One region of the Thiothrix winogradskyi genome, then DNA from elsewhere that is predicted to be linked to it. Evidence: predicted binding sites of a transcription regulator. Region 1 holds the regulator's gene; the other holds the start of a gene.
The links. The regulator FNR, encoded in region 1, switches genes on or off when oxygen is low (the NO sensors DNR and NnrR bind a similar motif). The targets are predictions, from matches to a motif close to TTGATNTANATCAA.

Region 1 (3,171 bases):
CATTCGGGCCTTTTACCGAAGATGAGTACAAAGCGCACGCTTATATGAGCAACGAAGACCCCATTCCGTTGCCCTTATCCTTGTATTTTCATGTGCCGTTTTGCGATACGGTGTGTTTCTATTGTGCCTGCAATAAGATTGTGACCAAAGATCACTCCAAGGCGGAGACTTATCTGCAATACTTGTTCCGTGAAATCGAGATGCAAGCCAAGCTGTATGACCGTGACCGTATGGTGGAGCAGTTGCATTGGGGCGGCGGCACACCAACGTTCCTTAATCACGATGAGATGCGGGCGTTGATGGATAAAACGCGCGAACATTTTTCCCTGCATATTACCGATGAAGGTGATTATTCCATCGAAATTGATCCGCGTTCGGTGACGCCGGAAACGATTGGCGTGTTGCGTGAAATCGGTTTCAACCGTTTCAGTCTTGGTGTGCAGGATGTGGATGAGCGGGTGCAAATTGCGGTCAACCGCATCCAGCCGATTGCGCAAACTCTGTCGATTATTGAAGCCTGCCGGGCGCAGGGGGCAAAGTCGATTAGCGTGGATTTGATTTACGGCTTGCCATTCCAAACGATGGAAAGTTTCCGTCAGACCTTGGATACCATTATTGAGATGTCGCCGGATCGTATTTCGGTGTTCAATTACGCACACATGCCGAATTTGTTCAAACCGCAACGGCGCATCAATGAGGCGGATTTGCCTTCACCCGAAACCAAGTTAGAAATCATGCAGCTTGCGGTGGAGCATTTGACTGCTGCCGGTTACGAGTACATTGGGATGGATCATTTCGCCAAGCCGGATGATGAGTTGGCAATTGCTCAACGTAACGGAACTTTGCATCGCAATTTCCAGGGGTATACCACTCACGCGGATTGCGATTTGGTGGCGATGGGGGTGAGTTCGATCAGTAGTGTGGCGGAATGTTATAGCCAGAATGCAAAAACGCTGGATGAGTATTACGCGGCACTTGATGCGGGGCATTTGCCGGTGATCAAGGGGCTGACCTTGGATGAAGATGATGTGCTGCGGCGCTACATCATTCAGCAATTGGCTTGCCACTTTACGCTGGATTTTACGCAGGTTGAACGTTTATTTAATCTGAAATTTGCAGACTATTTCAGCCGAGAATTGGAATTGCTGCAAACCATGACGGCTGATGACCTGTTGCGGTTTACCGGGGTGGGTTTGGATGTCACGCCACGCGGGCGCTTTTTGATCCGCAATATCTGCATGGTGTTTGATGTCAGCCTGCGCAAACAGGGTGTGCAACAGCGTTTTTCACGGGTGATTTAATATCCGTCTGCTTTTATATCCGCCTACAGCACGTCACTGGCGGGGCGGCAGGTGTGGTGTGCTAGTTGTTTCAGGCGGTTCATATCTGCGATTTTGACGAGCCGGTGTTGCACTGCGATGATATTCTCATCCTGCAAGCGCGAAAACATGCGACTGAGGGTTTCAACCGCCATGCCGAGGTAATTGGCAAGGTCATGGCGAGCCATTGGCAGGTTGAATTCATTGCTGGAAAAACCGCGCTCTTTATTGCGTTCCGACAAGCTGGAAAGGAAGGTGGCAAGGCGTTCTTCGGTGCGCATTTGCCCCAATGTCAGCAGTAGCATCTGTTCGCGTTCCAGCTCTGCACCGATTTGGCGCATCATTTGCCCGCGCATAATGGGCAATTTGCCGCATAATTCCTGAAAATTATTCATACTGAGTTCGCAAACCATGGTGTCATCGAGTGCCTGGGCATCGCAGGTGTGGCGGTCACGGGCAAAGGCATCGAACCCCAATAAGTCACCTGGCAGGTAGAAACCAAGGATTTGTTCTTCGCCATCGGGGGTGGATAACGAGGTTTTGATGGCTCCGGCTTTGACGGCGTAAATGGATTGCTGCTGGTCATCGCGGTGGAACAAGTAGTCTTTTTTCTTGATTTTGATGGTTTTGTTGATGGAGTTTTCCAATAACTCCAACTCGTCACGGTTCAGACCACGGGGTAGGCAGAGTTCACTCAAACTGCAATTATGGCAAGCAACCGCTGATTTTTTGGCACTGTGTAAAGCAACTGTCTTCATGCGTCATCCCAAGCTGTGATGATGTTCTAAGGATTGTTTAGTTTTGGTGCGATGGTCTCTCTTGCCATCTAAGTTCATGTTTTTTGATGTAAATCAAAACAATGCAAGCGTATTCGCCTAGACTTGGGATTGTACACGTTTATTGGCATTAGTGTAGGAGAATAGGTTGCCATGTCTGAGCTATTATTTGGAAGTTGGATGGGTATCTTAAGTCTGTTAGTCATTCTGTTTGTGTTGGGAATGATGGGTTACTTTGCATGGGTGTTTGTTAAAAAGTCGGGTGAATAGGTTGTGGTAACATAAACGCATTCCACTGTGGCACAATGCTGGCTACTATGCACCGATAAGTAGCTAAACGGAAGTATTCAGTGGAAGAGCAACAACTAAACACCAAAGCACCACCCAGTAGGGGTATTTATTTACTGCCCAATTTGTTGACCACCGGCGCAATGTTCGGTGGTTTTTATGCGGTTGTCGCCGCCATGCAGGGCAAGTTTGAGGCTGCCGCTATCGCGGTATTCATCGCCATGATTTTGGATGGGTTGGATGGGCGTGTTGCGCGTATGACCAATACCCAGACAGAATTCGGGGCGCAATATGACAGTCTCGCGGATTTAATTTCCTTTGGCGTTGCGCCGGGGCTGGTGATGTATCAATGGGCATTGGTGCATTTACAAACGTCCGGTGATGCGTGGGGGAAAGCCGGGTGGTTAGCTGCTTTTATTTACGTGGCGTGTGCTGCCTTGCGGTTGGCGCGGTTTAATACGCAAATCGGCAAAGTCGACAAGCGTTTCTTTGTGGGTTTGCCTAGCCCGGCTGCTGCTGCGGTGATGGTGGGCATGGTGTGGGTGTTCCATGACCTCGATGTGATGGGGCGCAATGTGCAAATCCCGGCGTTGTTGCTGACCTTGGCGGTGGGGTTGCTGATGGTGAGCAATATCAGTTTTTACAGCTTCAAAGATTTCGATTTGCGTAATCGTGTGCCATTCGTGGTGGTTTTGGCGGTAGTGCTGGTGTTGGCGTTGACCACGATTGACCCGCCTAAAGTGTTGTTTGGGGTGTTTTTATTGTATGCGTTGTCGGGGCCGTTGTTT
Region 2 (3,171 bases), 1.6 Mb from region 1:
TAGCGAGTAAATAGTGCAACTGACACATTCACCAACCACGCCTTCGAGTGCGATGCAATGGGGTTTAGCTTGGTTCGTGCCCAACATAGCAACGTGGTGCGGGGCAATCGCCTCGGTCAGGTAGGCAGGTACAGAGCCTGTGGGGGCTGCGTCGGTTTCGCCCCAGTAAAACGAGACGCGGAAACTGGCGCAACACGCGCCGCAAGTCATGCAAGGGTTAGGGTTCACGCGATTTCCTGAAATGCCAACGAATCGCGCATCATAACAAATGCCCACCGCCGCCACAGCGCTGGGCATCAGTCACTCAGCAGGTGCTAATCAAGATTTCTTGTCAGCCTCATCTGCCTTGGCAGTATCACCCTTGCCGAACGGATCAGGGCGTGGGGTTTCATTGGTGGAAGGTGGCAAAATAGGCAATTTAATGTCGGGCTGCTTACCGGTCAGGGTTTTCAGGAAGGCTACAATGTCAGCCGTTTCAGTATCAGAGAATTTCTTACCCAACTGAATTTGACCCATGATATTGACCGCCTCCTCCAAGGTCTTAGCAGCGCCATCGTGGAAATACGGGTAAGTTAACTCAACATTACGCAAAGTAGGCACTTTGAATTTGAAACGGTCAGCGTCTTTGCCGGTAACTGCTGATAAACCTTCCGCTGGGTTATCGGTTTTGTACGGTTCAACCGCGCCCATCTTCTGGAAGCTTGAGCCACCGACAGCGGGACCATTGTGACAAGCCACGCAACCACTGTCCTTGAACAACTTGTAACCATTCAGTTCTTTGTCATTCATCGCAGTCTCATCACCTTTCAACCAACGGTCAAATTTGGAATCAGGTGTGACCAAGGTTTCTTCAAACGCGGCAATCGCATCCGTCACCATATCAATGTCGATGGTGTCTTTACCAAACGCCATCTTGAACTCTTCCTTGTAAGCTGGAATAGAGTCGAGCACACCAATGGCTAATTCGTGAGTGAATGCCATTTCACCGGGGTTAGCAATCGGGCCACCGGCTTGGGCTTTCAAGTCTTTGGCACGACCGTCCCAGAACTGCGCCACATTCATGCTGGAATTCAGCACGGTCGGCGAATTGATCGGGCCTTGTTGCCACTTATCGCCAATGGACGTGGTGAGGTTATCCGTGCCGCCCATGCTCAAGTTATGGCAAGAATTGCAGGAAATGAAACCGGACTTGGACAAACGTGGGTCAAAAAACAGTTTCTTACCCAATTCCACGACGGCTTCTTTCGGCACGTAAGTGGCAATGGGTTTGATCGGTTCATCTTTAACAACGCTGGCTTCAACCGCTTTTGCTGGCTCGGCTTTTTCGGCTTTTTCTGCCCACACCGCGCTTGCAACGCTAAGTGTCAGCAATGAAATCACTAAGGCTTGTGCTTTCATGAGTATCTCCTACCTTTATGAGTAAATCTTGTAGGGGTCATGTTAGCCTCATGCTGGTTCAGCTACTTGATACAGGTCAAGGAATTCCCTGCAACATCATAGGGTTTTTAGGTCATCATGATCGGTTTTTTAGAAGAGCCTCAACGGAAATCTCCCGCAAAAGCGGGAGATTTACACTAACAGAGAGGGGCAACGCGGGCGCGTTAAGGCGGCTTAATCAGCCAAGACACGGATAAAATGATGGGTGTTATCAGCGCCACGGCATACCACGATATTGCAATAATGGAACAGGATGCCACTACCCCTTTCGACATTGCCAACATCACCACCAACCGCGACAAACCCTGCCCGTGGCACACCACAATGGCTTGAGCCTAGTTTGTCATACGTCGCGGGTTCCAAACTGATGGACTCGTAGTCAGCCAAGGTTGAACAATCATAGTGGCTGTCACTGCCCCATAAGCGGCTGACTGCCCGCGCATTCCGCCCACGGTAAGCTTCCTTGGTTTGCTGTACCAACTGCAATAGCCAATCAGCGTCGGTGGATACATCAGGGGAAACATCATCGGCAGCGAGTGCATTAGCTGCCAAACCGGTTCCAGCGGCAATGACTGCCACTTTCGCCGCATCCAGAAAACCACTACCCGTATCCACACTGACATCCGGCGCTTGCAGTGATATATCTGGCAAATCAACTTCGGGCATTTTCAACGAAATTTCCGGCAGGTCAACATCAACCGTTGGGAGGTTTATATCCATGTCCGGCAGGTCAATAATCGGTTTGTGAGGATCAATGCCGCTCCAATCCATGCCAAGAGCCTTCACTTCCAGCGTTGGAAGTTCAACATCAAGCGACGGCACGTCGGGTAAATCAACGTCGGGCATTTTCAGCGACACTTCCGGCAGGTCAACATCAGGCGCTTGCAGCGACACTTCCGGCAGGTCAATATCAACCTTGGGCAATTCCTTGTCGTCGATGCTCAGGGCTGATGCAGCCTTAGCTGCCAAACCGGTTCCGGCGGCAATCACTGCCACTTTCGCCGCATCTAGGAAACCACTACCCGTATCCACACTGACATCCGGCGCTTGCAGTGACATATCCGGCAAATCAACATCCGGCATTTTCAGCGACATTTCCGGCAGGTCAACATCAACCGTTGGGAGGTTTATATCCATGTCCGGCAGGTCAATAATTGGCTTGTGAGGATCAATGCCGCTCCAATCCATGCCAAGAGCCTTCACTTCCAGCGTTGGAAGTTCAACATCAAGCGACGGCACGTCGGGTAAATCAACATCAGGCATTTTCAGTGACACTTCCGGCCGGTCAATATCAACCTTGGGCAATTCCTTGTCGTCGATGCTCAGGGCTGATGCAGCCTTAGCTGCCAAACCGGTTCCGGCGGCAATCACTGCCACTTTCGCTGCATCCAAGAAACCACTACCCGTATCCACACTGACATCCGGCGCTTGCAGTGACATATCCGGCAAATCAACATCCGGCATTTTCAGCGACATTTCCGGCAGGTCAACATCAACCGTTGGGAGGCTTATATCCATGTCCGGCGGGTCAATAATTGGTTTGTGAGGGTCAATGCCGCTCCAATTCATGCCCGGAGCCTTCACTTCCATCGTTGGAAGGTCAACATCAAGCGACGGCAGGTCTGGCAAATCAACGTCGGGCATTTTCAGCGACACTTCTGGCACATCTACCTTCGGCATCTTCCACGACATATCAGGTAAATCAACCTTCGGGGCGTGCAGCGACACATCTGG

Region 2: the regulator FNR is predicted to act here: its motif matches at 1,465-1,478, upstream of L2Y54_RS11925 (cytochrome-c peroxidase).

Annotation. Positions count from the first base shown of each region.
Region 1 covers NZ_CP091244.1:3,961,621-3,964,791, reverse strand. The annotation lists gene hemN (oxygen-independent coproporphyrinogen III oxidase) at 1-1,301, shown strand, start outside; gene fnr (fumarate/nitrate reduction transcriptional regulator Fnr) at 1,325-2,077, opposite strand; gene L2Y54_RS19590 (DUF3149 domain-containing protein) at 2,249-2,365, shown strand; gene pssA (CDP-diacylglycerol--serine O-phosphatidyltransferase) at 2,446-3,171, shown strand, end outside.
Region 2 covers NZ_CP091244.1:2,335,180-2,338,350, reverse strand. The annotation lists gene L2Y54_RS11930 (YkgJ family cysteine cluster protein) at 1-297, opposite strand, end outside; gene L2Y54_RS11925 (cytochrome-c peroxidase) at 319-1,398, opposite strand; gene L2Y54_RS11920 (hypothetical protein) at 1,612-3,171, opposite strand, start outside.